DNA from 2 places in the Pseudomonas fluorescens genome. Region 1 is predicted to be linked to the other one. Evidence: predicted binding sites of a transcription regulator. Region 1 holds the regulator's gene; the other holds the start of a gene.
The links. Region 1 encodes sigma-54, which starts transcription at its own class of promoters, with help from an activator protein. Its sites were predicted from a motif close to ANTGGCATNNANNTTGCTNT; they were not measured.
Positions count from the first base shown of each region.

Region 1 (7,261 bases):
TCGGCGCCTTCAACCTCTCCGATCTGCTGCGTGCAGGAGTGATGTAATGACCACCGATCTGCTGCAACGCGGCAAAGCGATCAAACTGGCGGTGTTCGACGTCGACGGCGTCCTCACCGACGGGCGCCTGTACTTCCTCGAAGACGGCAGCGAATTCAAGACCTTCAACACCCTCGATGGCCAGGGCATCAAAATGCTGATGAATGCCGGTGTCGAGACTGCCATCATCAGTGGCCGCAAGACCCCGGTGGTTGAACGCCGGGCGAAGAACCTCGGTATCCCGCACCTGTTTCAGGGTCGCGAAGACAAATTGGTGGTTCTGGACGGCCTGCTGGCGCAACTGGGCCTAAGCTATGAACAGGTCGCCTACCTGGGTGACGACCTGCCTGACTTGCCGGTGATCCGCCGCGTAGGGCTGGGCATGGCCGTTGCCAATGCTGCCGACTTCGTGCGCGAACACGCCCATGGCGTCACTCGGGCCCGCGGTGGCGAAGGTGCCGCCCGCGAATTCTGCGAATTGATCCTGCGCGCCCAGGGCCGCCTCGATGCGGCCAACGCCGCGTACCTGTGAGCCAAATCATGTTTAGCAAAAAATTTCGCAACTTCCTGCTGTTCGGCTGCATCGCTGCGATGTTTGCGGCGGTCGGCTACTGGAACATCAGTCCGGAACGTTTCCTCGACAAGCCTGTGGCCAAGGTCGAAGACACTGCCATCGACTGGTACGCCACCAATACGCATACCCTGCAATATCTGCCGGACGGCAAAGTGCAGTACGAAATGACGTCGGACAAGGCCGAACACCTGAAAGCGACGGATGTGACTCTGGTTACCAAACCCGACCTCAACATGTATCGCGGCACCGAGTTTCCGTGGCACGTGACCAGCGAACGCGGCGAAGTGAATCCGGACGGAACGCAGGTAGAATTGATCGACTCGGTACGCATCAAGCGCACCGATGAAAAGAAACGCGACACCCTGATCACCAGCACACGCATGACGGTGTTCCCTCAGCAGCAATATGCGCAGACCGAGCAACCCGTTAGAATCGACGGCGCTGGCGGTGTATCGACTGGCGTGGGAATGAAGGCGTATTTGAAGGAAAGCAGGATACACCTGCAATCGAACGTAAGAGGACAGTATGAGGCTCGTTAAAACCCTCCCTATTTTGCTCAGTCTGGGCGCAGCACTGGGAAGCGTGAGCGCCTGGGCTCTGCCGAACGATCAGCAGCAACCTATCCGCATTCAGGCCGACGACGCCCAACTGGACGACAAGAACGGCATCGCCACCTATAAAGGTGATGTGATCATCACCCAGGGCTCAATGATCGTTAAGGGCAATACGGTGACCATCACCCGTACTCCGACCGGCGATATCGACGTGGTGACCTCGGTGGGCAACCTTGCCTACTTCGAGCAACTGCAAACCCAGGGTGACGCCAAGCCTGTTCAGGGCTGGGGCGTGACGATTCAGTACCACGCCGCGCAAAACCGCGTCGTGCTGATCGACAAGGCCAAGGTTGTCGACAAGGACAACAACACCACTCAGGGCGAGAAAATCGTCTATGACACGGTGAAGAAACTGGCCAGTGCCGGTCGCGCTACCGGCAGCAAAGTCACCGAAGCGCGTCCGCGTATCGACATGGTGATCCAGCCGAAGAAGAAAACCGACGAGAAAACCCAGTAATGGCAACTCTGAAAGCTCAACACCTGGCCAAGGCCTATAAAAGCCGCCAGGTTGTGCGCGACGTCAGCCTGTCGATCGACAGCGGCCAGATCGTTGGCCTGCTCGGCCCGAACGGTGCCGGCAAGACCACCTGTTTCTACATGATCGTCGGCCTTGTGCAGGCCGATCAGGGTCGCGTGCTGATCGATGATCTGGACGTCAGCCATCAGCCGATGCACGGCCGCGCCAAGGCCGGTATCGGCTATCTGCCGCAAGAAGCGTCGATCTTCCGCAAACTGTCGGTGGCAGATAACATCATGGCCATCCTCGAAACCCGCACGGAACTCGACAAGGCCGGTCGTCGCAAGGAACTGGAAAGCCTGCTGCAGGAATTCCACATCAGCCACATCCGCGACAACCTCGGCATGAGCCTGTCCGGTGGTGAACGCCGCCGGGTGGAAATCGCCCGCGCCCTGGCGACCGCACCGAAATTCATCCTGCTCGACGAGCCGTTCGCCGGTGTCGACCCGATTTCGGTCGGCGACATCAAGCAGATCATCCATCACCTCAAGGCCAAGGGCATCGGTGTTCTTATCACCGACCACAACGTGCGTGAGACCCTGGATATCTGCGAAACCGCCTACATCGTCAACGACGGTCAACTGATCGCCGAAGGCGATGCGGCGACCATCCTTGCCAACGATCTGGTGAAGGAAGTGTATCTGGGCCACGAGTTCCGCCTGTAAGCACCAAGGCACTTGGCCAGCCTCCGGGTGCTGTATCGATGAAGCAGGCTTTTATACGCTTTTATTGTTACAGCGCTCTAGGCAAACACGACAGTTTCAGGCATATAATTTGCTTAAGTTTGGCGCTCCGGCGCCCTGTAGTGGATGGCGCATGCGCGCCGGCGAATAAGGTGTTAAGCCCCTGCCATGAAACCATCGCTAGTCTTGAGAATGGGCCAGCAGCTGACGATGACACCGCAGCTGCAACAGGCCATCCGCCTGCTCCAATTGTCGACCCTGGACCTGCAACAGGAAATCCAGGAGGCCCTGGAATCCAATCCGATGCTCGAACGCCAGGAAGAAGGCGACGACTTCGACAATACCGATCCTTTGGCCGACAACGCCGAACAAAAACCCAACACCGACATTCAGGAACCGTCCTATCAGGAAGCCGCCCCGACGGTGGACAATCTGGAAGATGGCGAATGGAACGAGCGCATTCCTAACGAACTGCCCGTTGATACCGCCTGGGAAGACGTCTACCAGACCAGCGCCAGCAGCCTGCCCAGCAGCGATGACGACGAGTGGGACTTCACCACCCGCACGTCCGCCGGCGAAAGCCTGCAAAGCCATCTGCTGTGGCAATTGAACCTGGCGCCGATGTCCGACACCGACCGCCTGATCGCCGTGACCCTGATCGATTGCATCAACAATCAGGGCTACCTGGACGAAACCCTCGAAGAAATTCTCGACGCCTTTGATCCGGAGCTCGACATCGAGCTGGACGAGATCGAAGCCGTTCTGCACCGCATTCAGCAGTTCGAACCGGCCGGTATCGGCGCGCGCAACCTCGGCGAATGCCTGCTGCTGCAACTGCGTCAGCTCCCGGCCAAGACCCCGTGGCTCAACGAAGCCAAACGTCTGGTCAGCGATTACATCGATCTGCTCGGCAGTCGCGACTACAGCCAGTTGATGCGGCGTATGAAGCTCAAGGAAGACGAGTTGCGTCAGGTCATCGAACTGGTGCAAAGCCTCAATCCGCGTCCGGGCTCGCAGATCGAATCGACCGAAGCCGAGTACGTGGTGCCCGACGTCATTGTGCGCAAGGATAACGAACGCTGGCTGGTCGAGCTGAATCAGGAGTCAGTGCCCCGTCTGCGGGTTAACGCGCAGTACGCCGGTTTCGTCCGTCGCGCCGACACCAGCGCCGACAACACCTTCATGCGCAACCAGTTGCAAGAGGCACGCTGGTTCATCAAGAGCCTGCAAAGCCGCAACGAAACCCTGATGAAGGTGGCCACCCAGATCGTCGAGCATCAGCGCGGCTTCCTGGAGTATGGCGATGAAGCCATGAAGCCGTTGGTCCTGCATGACATCGCCGAGGCGGTCGGCATGCACGAATCGACGATTTCCCGGGTCACCACGCAGAAATTCATGCATACCCCGCGCGGTATTTATGAACTGAAATACTTTTTCTCCAGCCACGTCAGCACCTCCGAAGGCGGTGAATGCTCGTCGACGGCGATCCGCGCGATCATCAAAAAACTGGTTGCGGCGGAAAATCAGAAAAAGCCGTTGAGTGACAGCAAGATCGCTGGTTTACTGGAGGCACAAGGCATTCAGGTGGCTCGCCGCACCGTCGCCAAGTACCGCGAATCCCTCGGGATCGCGCCTTCGAGCGAACGCAAGCGGTTGATGTAAGCCACGTTACAGCGTTCCAGTGGCAGGCTCTTCGGCCTGCCGCTTTATGCACTGGCAACGAAGGAGAAGCTGTATGCAAGTCAACATCAGTGGACACCAACTGGAAGTGACCGAACCTCTGCGCACCTACATCAACGAGAAACTCGAACGATTGGAGCGCCATTTCGACAAGATCACCAACGTGCAAGTCACGATGTGCGTCGAAAAGCTCAAGCAGAAAATCGAAGCCACCTTGCATATACCCGGCAGCGAAGTGGTCGCCAACGCAGAAGATACCGACATGTACGCTGCGATCGACTCACTGACCGACAAGCTGGATCGCCAACTCAAAAAGCATAAGGAAAAGACCCAGAGCCTCCTTCAGGGCGCGACAGGTCGTTAACACTCCCAACCCATGATCCGACTTGAAAGTATCCTGACCCCCGGCCGTTCCCTGGTGAACGTGCCGGGCGGCAGTAAAAAGAAAGCCCTCGAACAGATTGCCAACCTCATCCATAAAGAAGTGCCGGATCTGGCCATGCAGGATGTTTTCGAGAGCCTGGTAGCCCGTGAGAAACTCGGATCCACCGGTTTCGGCAACGGCATCGCCATTCCCCACTGTCGCCTCAAAGGCTGCGAAGCGCCTATCAGCGCGTTGATGCACCTTGATGCCCCCATCGATTTCGATGCCATCGACGGCGCACCGGTCGACCTGCTGTTTGTACTGCTGGTCCCGGAAGCGGCCACCGATGCCCACCTGGAATTACTGCGCCAGATCGCCAGCATGCTCGATCGCAAGGAAGTGCGCGAAAAACTGCGCAGCGCACCGAGCAACGAAGCCTTGTATCAGGTCGTCCTGAGCGAGCAGAACGGTCATTAATCATGCGTTTGATCATCGTCAGCGGCCGCTCCGGCTCGGGTAAAAGTACCGCCCTGAATGTCCTTGAGGACAACGGCTACTACTGCATCGACAACCTGCCGGCCGGTCTGCTGCCGGAACTCGCCGAACGCGCCCTGATTCACACCGAACTGGCCCAGCCGCTGGTGGCCGTGTCGATCGATGCACGCAATCTGCCGAGCCACCTGTCGCGTTTCCCCGAACTGCTTGAAGAAGTCCGTGCCCGGCACATCCAGTGCGATGTGCTGTATCTGGATGCCGACGAAGAAACCCTGCTCAAGCGCTTCTCGGAAACCCGCCGGCGCCATCCATTGAGCACTGCCAACCGCTCGCTGGCCGAAGCGATCGAAGATGAAACCGCCCTGCTCGGCCCGATCGCCGACCTGGCCGACCTCAAGGTCAACACCACCAATCTGAATCTGTACCAGTTGCGTGACACCATCAAGCTGCGACTGCTGAACCAGCCGGAACCGGGCACGGCGTTTCTGGTCGAGTCGTTCGGCTTCAAGCGCGGCATGCCGGTGGACGCGGATCTGGTGTTCGATGTGCGCTGCCTGCCCAATCCTTACTGGAAACCGGAACTGCGTGCACAATCGGGTCTCGACGCACCGGTCGCCGAGTACCTGGCTGCACAACCGGAGGTTGAGGAGATGTTTCAAGATATCTACGGCTACCTGTACAAATGGCTGCCACGCTTTGCCGCGAGTAATCGCGCCTATGTCACCATTGCCATTGGCTGCACCGGCGGGCATCACCGCTCCGTTTACCTGACCGAACGTCTGGGTCAGGCCCTGCAGAAAACCCTGAAGAACGTCCAGGTTCGCCACCGCGACCTCACTTAAAGGATTCACACCGCGATGCCTGCTCTGGAAATCGAAATCATCAATAAACTGGGCCTGCACGCCCGAGCGTCGGCCAAGTTCGTCGGGGTGGCGGGCCAGTTCCCGGATTGCACGATCAGAGTGGGTCGCACGCCAGAAACCACAGTGGATGGCAAAAGCATCATGGCGATGATGATGCTCGCCGCCGGCAAGGGTACGAAGATCTATCTGAGCACCGAAGGCCATCAGGAACAGGAAGCGCTGGATGCGCTGGTGGCGTTGATCAACAACTACTTCGATGAGGGTGGTTGATCGTTTAAAGATCAAAAGATCAAAAGATCGCAGCCTGCGGCAGCTCCTACAGTGAACGCATTCCAATGTAGGAGCTGCCGCAGGCTGCGATCTTTTGATATTCAACCCAACGCCGTATCCATCACCATCATCAGACAAAACCCGATCAGCAAGCCAAGACTGGCCAGCTTGTCATGACCATTGCGGCGCGATTCTGGAATGACTTCGTGCGTCACCACCAGCAACATCGCCCCCGCCGCCACTGCCAGCCCCATCGGCAATAACAGCTCCGCAAGACTGACCAGCCACGCACAGAGCAGTGCAAACACCGGTTCGACCAGTCCTGACGCCGCACCGATCAAGAATGCCTTGACCCGCGACATTCCCGCCCCCGCCAGTACCAGCGCAATCACCAATCCCTCTGGCACATCCTGCAAGGCGATGCCCATCGCCAGACTGTCGGCATCCGGCATGCCGCCGCCAGCGGACACCCCCACCGCCATGCCTTCCGGGATGTTGTGAGCAATGATGGCGAAGACGAACAGCCAGATGCGCGGCGGAATCACCGGGTGCTCGGGGGTACCGACGAGCATTTCCGGTGAGGCGCCGGACAGTTTCAGATCCACCAGATACAAACCGAATGCACCGAGCATGATGCCGAAGCAAATCAGCCCGCTGGCGGCCAACGGTGTCAGGCCCAGACTTTCGGCAGCAGCGATGCCCGGCACGATCAGCGAAAACGCGGTCGCCGCCAGCATCACGCCGGCGCCGAAACCCAGTAGCGTATCGCTGAGCCTCTGCGGCATACGCCGGATCACCAGCACCGGCACCGCGCCGAGCGCCGTGCCGAGGGCGCAGATCGCGCCGCCCTGCAATGCGCGTGACAATCGCGGCTGCAGATCCAGCCATTCCAGCCCGTGCACGGCCAGCAGGGTCATGCCCGCCAGCAGCAACAGCGACCCGACCGCGTAACGAAACATGCGCCCACCGCCAATCGCCAGTGTTTCAGTGCCCATAGTCAGCCCTGGATTGTTTTTATAGAAGACTTAAACCAGTGCAGCCTGGTAGCGCGCAGCAACTTCCGGCCAGTTGATCACGTTGTAGAACGCGTTGATGTATTCCGGGCGACGGTTCTGATAACGCAGGTAATAGGCGTGTTCCCAAACATCCAGACCGAGAATCG
Region 1 covers NZ_CP038438.1:992,547-999,807, reverse strand. The annotation lists gene E4T63_RS04435 (KpsF/GutQ family sugar-phosphate isomerase) at 1-47, shown strand, start outside; gene E4T63_RS04430 (KdsC family phosphatase) at 47-571, shown strand; gene lptC (LPS export ABC transporter periplasmic protein LptC) at 580-1,152, shown strand; gene lptA (lipopolysaccharide transport periplasmic protein LptA) at 1,139-1,684, shown strand; gene lptB (LPS export ABC transporter ATP-binding protein) at 1,684-2,409, shown strand; gene E4T63_RS04410 (RNA polymerase factor sigma-54) at 2,596-4,089, shown strand; gene hpf (ribosome hibernation-promoting factor, HPF/YfiA family) at 4,163-4,471, shown strand; gene ptsN (PTS IIA-like nitrogen regulatory protein PtsN) at 4,484-4,948, shown strand; gene rapZ (RNase adapter RapZ) at 4,951-5,808, shown strand; gene E4T63_RS04390 (HPr family phosphocarrier protein) at 5,824-6,099, shown strand; gene E4T63_RS04385 (ZIP family metal transporter) at 6,201-7,094, opposite strand; gene E4T63_RS04380 (superoxide dismutase) at 7,125-7,261, opposite strand, start outside.

Region 2 (7,261 bases), 960 kb from region 1:
GATCCGCAGAAAACCGCAAAGGTGGTGTTGCACGATGTGTTCAGCAAGGGCGACCGCTTCTTCAACACCGGCGACCTGCTGCGCAATATCGGTTTTGGCCATGCACAATTCGTCGATCGGCTCGGCGACACCTATCGCTGGAAGGGCGAAAACGTCTCGACCACTGAAGTGGAAAACCTGTTGCTGCAGCATCCGCATATCTCCGAGGCCGTCGCCTACGGCGTCGAAGTGCGCAACACCAACGGTCGCGCCGGCATGGCGGCAATCACGCCCGCCGAGTCACTGGCGACCCTGGATTTCGCCGAATTGCTCGCATTCGCCCGTCAGCGCATGCCGGCCTATGCGGTGCCGCTGTTTCTGCGGGTGAAGGTGAAAATGGAAACCACCGGGACTTTCAAATACCAAAAGACCCGACTGAAAAACGAGGGCTTCGACCCGGGTCAGACAGGTGATGATCCGATTTACGCGTGGCTGCCTGGCACCCAGACTTACGTGCAAGTGACGGACGAAATTCTGGCCGATATTCATCAGGGCAAATATCGCTATTGAGATTGGCTATAGCCTGACTTGAGAAAAAGGGGGTGACAGCTATCGTCGCGCTCGGGAAACTGTCGGCTTTGCGATCAACCGAAGTGGAGTTACCCCATGTCTGACCAAAGCCGCCAGATGACCCCTGAAGAAGCTGCCGAATTCACCGAGCAGGTTTTCAACAAGGCACGCGACGGTGATGCGCTGATGCTCGATCGGCTGATCAGCGCCGGTTTGCCGGTGAACCTGAAAAACAGCAAGGGCGACACGCTGCTGATGCTCGCCAGTTACTATGGCCACGTCGACGCCGTGCAGGTGCTGCTCAAACACAAGGCCGACCCGGAGCTGCGTAACGGCAACGGCCAGAGCCCGATTGCCGGCGCCGCGTTCAAGGGCGATCTGGCGGTGGTCAAGGCGCTGGTGGAAGCGGGCGCCGAGATCGAAGGCTCGTCGTTCGATGGCCGTACCGCGCTGATGATGGCGGCGATGTTCAACCGTGTTGAAATCGTTGATTACCTGATCAGCAAGGGCGCCGACCCGCAAGCCAAGGATGCCAATGGCGTCACCGCGCTGGACGCGGCCCGCACCATGGGCGCGGTCGATACCACGGCGCAGCTGGAAAAACTGCTGGCCTGAGGACTGTCGAGATTCTGTGGCGAGGGAGCTTGCTCCCGCTCCAGTGCGCAGCGCTGGTAAAAATGGTGAACTCACTGTTTGGGGTCGCTTCGCGCGCCAGCGGGAACAAGCTCCCTCGCCACAGATGTTCTGTGTGCAGCCTGAGGTTGCAATGCGCTATCCTCCGCGCCCTCAAATTCAACCTTCCACAGGATCCGCCCTCATGAAAGCCGCACTCGTCGAACTCATCAGCAAAATCAGCTCCGGCTGCATGGGCGAGGACGAGATCCTGAATGTGGCCGACGAAGCGGCGCAGGCCTACGCCGATGCCGACGCCTTTCTGGCAGCCAACCCGGACATCAACTACGACGACACCTTCCCGATCCCGCTGGGCGAGTGGGTGGTGGTCGGCAGCCTGCCGGAAACCGTGCTGTTCCAGGCTGATACCTACGCTGACCTGTTCGCGCAGATCGTCGCCTCGTTTGGTCCGGGCGTGGATTTCAACCTCAAGCCCAAGCAACTGGCCAAGACCGAAGCGCTGACCGCACTCAACCGCATCCAGGTGCAGATGAGCAGCCTGAACAAGGAAAACGGCGGTTACACGCTGATGAACTTCAGCCAGTTGCTCGACGACGAGCTGCAAGTGGTGCTGGTCTATGGCAACGACGTGCCACGGGTGCTGGAGCTGTGCGCCGAAGTCGGCATCACGGCCGCGCCTTCGCTGGAAGCGCTGAAGGTCGCCGTTCACGTCTGAGCGCAATAAAAGGGAACCCTGCGCGCGACCGTCTATCCTAAAAGTGCATGCCACTATTCTGGAGTGACACCATGGGTTCCACGTTCAACGGTCTGATTGGCCTGATCATTCTTGCCCTCGATATCTGGGCGATCATCAACGTACTGAAAAGCGGCGCCGAGACCGGGATGAAAATCCTCTGGGTTCTGCTGATCATCCTCCTGCCAGTACTGGGCCTGATCATCTGGGCGATCGCCGGGCCACGGGGCAATGTGCGGGTCTGACGCTTTCCCGAAAACACGCTGATCCCCTGTGGGAGCGGGCTTGCTCGCGAAGGCGATTGTTCAGTCGAAACACAGGTTGAATGACACTCCGCTTTCGCGAGCAAGCCCGCTCCCACATTGGTCTTGTGGTAGCTCCAGAGTGTGCCCTGTCGGAGGAAGGTTCGACCTGTCATCTTCGGCAACGTAGAATGCGCGCCTTTCCCGGGCAATCGTCCCCCACGATTGGCGCCCGCGCATTCATCGGAGCACTTGACCATGACCGTAACCAAAACCAGCGAATACCTGGAAACCCTCTACGAAGGCTACGGCCAGCGTTTTCGCATGGAAAAACTGCTGCACGAAGTGCGCACCGAACACCAGCACCTGGTGATTTTCCAGAACCCGCGCATGGGCCGGGTGATGGCGCTGGACGGCGTGATCCAGACCACCGAAGCCGATGAATTCATCTACCACGAAATGCTCACCCACGTGCCGATCCTCGCCCACGGCACCGCCAAGCGCGTGCTGATCATCGGCGGCGGCGACGGTGGCATGCTGCGCGAAGTGACCAAGCACGCCAGCGTCGAGCACATCACCATGGTCGAGATCGACGGCACCGTGGTCGACATGTGCAAGGAATTCCTGCCGAACCACTCCAAGGGCGCCTACGACGATCCACGGCTGAACCTGGTGATCGACGACGGCATGCGTTTCGTCGCCACCACCACGGAAAAATTCGACGTGATCATCTCCGACTCCACCGACCCGATCGGCCCGGGCGAAGTGCTGTTCTCGGAGAACTTCTATCAGGCGTGCCATCGTTGCCTGAACGAAGGCGGGATCCTCGTGACCCAGAACGGCACGCCGTTCATGCAGATCGACGAAGTCAAAACCACTGCCGGTCGCCTGCGCAGCCTGTTCCCGGACTGGCACTTCTATCAGGCGGCCGTGCCGACCTACATTGGCGGTTCGATGACCTTTGCCTGGGGCTCGACCAACCCGGCCTACCGCAAACTGAGCCGTGAAACCCTGCAACAGCGCTTCATCGGCAGCGGCATCGTCACCCGCTATTACAACCCGGAAATCCACATCGGCGCATTCGCGCTGCCGCAGTACGTGCTGCAGGCGATCAACAAGCCGAGCAACGACTGACGCACTATTCCCGGATCGGTGATAGATCCCCTGTGGTGAGGGGATTTATCCCCGACCGGCTGCGCAGCAGTCGTAAAATCGGCAGACGCGTTGGAACTGACACTATGCGTTCGCTGAATTCAGGGACGCTTCGCGCCCATCGGGGATGAATCCCCTCGCCACACAAGCCTGTTTCCCCATCGGTTAATTTTTTTTCATGTTCGTCCGCTGCAATCCTTTTGAACGATCAATCTCGCCAAAAGTCGAGATAGTAGTAAGCCCATTTGCGGGTTTGATCGAGGAGGCACCGATGCAAAAGTGGAAAGTCACTTTCGTGGACGATCATGGTGAAATTGTCGATGAGGTGTTCGAGCGCGCGGAATGCCCCAGCGACGACGAGGCTGCACGCCTGATCAAGGAACGGCTCCTGCCGGTGGCCGCCGAACTGGATATGAACGATCTTGAAGGGCGCACCACCGATGCTGGCGTGAAAAGCCTGAAAACCCAGAACAGCATCGAAATCCGCAGTATCACGCCAATCTGAAATTCTTCCTGTCACTTGAAGCACCAGGCCTTGGCAGCAGCTCTATCTTGGGGCTACTCTGCAAGCGAGATCAGCGAAACAATCGCTAAGGTCTGGTCTTGTCAGCTACATGCTTGTTTCCCGCGTGCAACCACGTTGCCGAAGTACTTTGGCCTGTAAGGCCCGGGGCGGGAATACGGAAAGTCTATCCATCTATCCGAGGGGGACGATTCATGAGCACAGCCTATCAAGAAGACATCAGCAGCAATGTTCTGCGCCGCATGAAAGAAGGCGGTTTCGACTTTTCCCGGTTCCATCCCATCGAGTTCTACGCCATTTTCCCGGACGAGGAGCGGGCGCGCAGGGCGGCAGGCAAATTTCGTGGTGAATCCATCAATGCCCAGGTCAGTGCGCGCGACGATGGCGCCTGGTCGCTGGAACTGAGCAAAGTGATGTACGCAACCTATGACGACATTGGCGATTTCGAGCAAGGTTTCTCTGCCGTGGTCGAGCCGCTGGGCGGCATCATCGAGGGCTGGGGCGTCAAGCAGGAGGTGCGTAACCGCCATCGTCTGAACTGATCTCTGGTTTCAGGTATTGAGCAACGGCTGACCTTCGGGTTGGCCGTTGTCGTTTCTGGCCGCCGAATAGCCCGTGGCAAAACCCTGAAACAAGAATCCCGGGCAAAAAAAAGCCACCGGAGAGGGTGGCTAAAGGGAAGACCGATAAGGAGAGGAAACCGGTCAGGGTTACGGCCTGCGGGGACTGCGCGGGCAGTCCGGATCAGTGGAGCTGAAGTCTTCACCGGGGAAGTTTTCAGCGGATGCGCCGATTATCCGCAGCTCGGTGCGAGCGGTGAAATCAACTCTGACTATGCTGGTGATAGGCGATGCAATGCGTCGCAATGAGGCGGGGGCAATCGGCTTGGGGCATTTGCCGCACAGGAATGGTGCGGTGCTTGCGGCGTGATTATCCAACCGATTGAAATCAAAGCGTTTATGCCGATGGCACGGGCCTTGCGAAGGCCTGTAGGTCCGGGTGACAAGGAGTACGGCATGATCCGCACCTATTTTGATGAAATGTACGATGCCGGCGGCCAGGTCCGCCCGCATTACCGGGAGTTCGCCCGCTGGCTGGCCGACACGCCTGACGAGTTGCTGGCACAACGGCGACGCGAGGCCGATCTGCTGTTCCACCGGGCCGGGATCACGTTCACGCTCTATGGCGACGAGCAGGGCACCGAGCGCCTGATTCCGTTCGACACCATCCCGCGCAGCATTCCCGCCAGCGAGTGGCGGATCGTCGAGCGCGGCTGCATCCAGCGGGTCAAGGCGTTGAACATGTTCCTCGCCGACCTTTATCACGAGCAGCGCATCATCAAGGCCGGGATTATCCCTGCCGAACAGGTGCTGGCCAACGAGCAGTACCAGTTGGCGATGCAGGGCCTGGATCTGCACCGCGACATCTATTCGCACATCTCCGGCGTCGACCTTGTGCGCGACGGCGATGGCACTTACTACGTGCTCGAAGACAACCTGCGTACTCCGAGCGGCGTCAGCTACATGCTCGAAGACCGCAAAATGATGATGCGTCTGTTCCCGGAGCTGTTCGCCGCCCAGCGCATCGCGCCCATCGACCACTACCCGAATCTGTTGCTCGACACCCTGAAAAGCTCCAGCCCGATCGACGACCCGAGCGTGGTGGTACTGACGCCGGGGCGCTTCAACAGTGCGTTCTTCGAACACGCTTTCCTGGCGCGGGAAATGGGCGTTGAACTGGTGGAGGGCGCCGACCTGTTTGTGCGTGACGACAAGGTCTTCATGCGCACCACCGACGGGCCGAAAGCGGTGGACGTGATTTATCGCCGTCTCGATGACGCGTTCCTCGATCCGCTGGCGTTCAACCCCGATTCGATGCTCGGTGTACCGGGACTGTTGTCGTCGTATCGCTCGGGCAACGTGGTGCTGGCCAATGCCATCGGTACCGGGGTGGCGGATGACAAATCGGTGTACCCGTTTGTCACCGAGATGATCCGTTTCTACCTCGATGAAGAACCGATCCTGAAGAACGTGCCGACCTGGCAGTGCCGCAACCCCTCGGAACTTTCCCACGTACTGGCCAATCTTCCGGATCTGGTGGTCAAGGAAACCCAGGGCTCCGGCGGTTACGGAATGCTGGTGGGGCCGGCGTCAACCACGGCGCAGATCGATGCGTTCCGTGAGCGGATCAAGGCCAAGCCCCACGCGTACATTGCGCAGCCGACATTGTCGCTGTCGACCTGTCCGACCTTTGTCGAAAACGGCATTGCGCCGCGTCATATCGACCTGCGTCCGTTTGTATTGTCTGGCCGCGAAACCCGGGTCGTGCCCGGCGGTTTGACCCGTGTCGCCCTGCGTGAAGGCTCCCTGGTGGTGAATTCCTCCCAGGGCGGCGGCACCAAGGACACCTGGGTGGTCGAGGATTGAAGGAAGCTTGCCATGTTAAGTAGAACTGCCTCGGATCTGTACTGGATGTCGCGTTACCTGGAGCGGGCGGAAAACCTCGCGCGGATGCTCGATATCAGCTATTCGCTGTCGCTGATGCCGCAGGACGGTCGCGGCGACGGTTTGCACGAACTGGCGATGCCGCTGTTGATCACCGGCACCCTCGACGATTATCTGGAGCGTCACGGCGAACTGCATGCCGAACGCCTGCTGCATTTCTTCGCCCTGGACGCGGCCAACCCGGCGAGCATCTACAGTTGCCTCGGCGCGGCGCGGGCCAGTGCGCATGCGGTGCGCGGGCGTATCACCGCGGACATGTGGGAGAACATCAACGCTACCTGGCTGGAGATTCGCGGCATTGCCGAGCAGGGCCTCAGTCGTTACGGCATGAGCCGTTTCTGCGAGTGGATCAAGGAGCGCTCGCACCTGTTCCGTGGCGCGTCCTACGGCACGATCATGCGCAACGATGCGTTCCGTTTCATTCGTCTGGGGACGTTCATCGAGCGTGCGGATAACACGCTGCGCCTGCTCGATGCGCGCTATGAAATGGCCGGCGATCAGGCCGAGGCCGTCAGTGACGGTACGGCGCACGCCTATTACCAGTGGAGTGCACTGTTGCGAGCGCTGTCATCGTTCGAGGCCTACACCGAGATCTACCGCGACGCACCCGGCGCCCGGCATGTCGCCGAGCTGCTGCTGTTGCGCGCCGATGTGCCGCGCTCGCTGCGCGCCTGCACCGAGGAAATCGACCAGATCCTCGCCCAGTTACCCGGCGCCAATGGCCGTCCGGCACAACGCCTTGCTGCCGAAATGGACGCACGCCTGCGCTACACCGGCATCAACGAAATCCTCGCCGAAGGCCTGCACGCCTGGCTCACCGAATTCATCCCGCTGGTGCGCCAGTTGGGCAACGCGATTCACAGTTCATACCTGGAGGCTGCATGAGACTTTCCATAAGCCACGAGACCACCTATCACTATGAAGA
Region 2 covers NZ_CP038438.1:1,948,815-1,956,075, forward strand. The annotation lists gene E4T63_RS08915 (long-chain-acyl-CoA synthetase) at 1-549, shown strand, start outside; gene E4T63_RS08920 (ankyrin repeat domain-containing protein) at 646-1,164, shown strand; gene E4T63_RS08925 (hypothetical protein) at 1,367-1,897, shown strand; gene E4T63_RS08930 (PLDc N-terminal domain-containing protein) at 1,969-2,160, shown strand; gene speE (polyamine aminopropyltransferase) at 2,416-3,291, shown strand; gene E4T63_RS08945 (hypothetical protein) at 3,581-3,814, shown strand; gene E4T63_RS08950 (ribonuclease E inhibitor RraB) at 4,027-4,374, shown strand; gene E4T63_RS08955 (circularly permuted type 2 ATP-grasp protein) at 4,849-6,258, shown strand; gene E4T63_RS08960 (alpha-E domain-containing protein) at 6,271-7,221, shown strand; gene E4T63_RS08965 (transglutaminase family protein) at 7,218-7,261, shown strand, end outside.
Region 2: E4T63_RS08955 (circularly permuted type 2 ATP-grasp protein) is a predicted target of sigma-54. The motif match lies at 4,797-4,816, and genes of this name have one in related genera.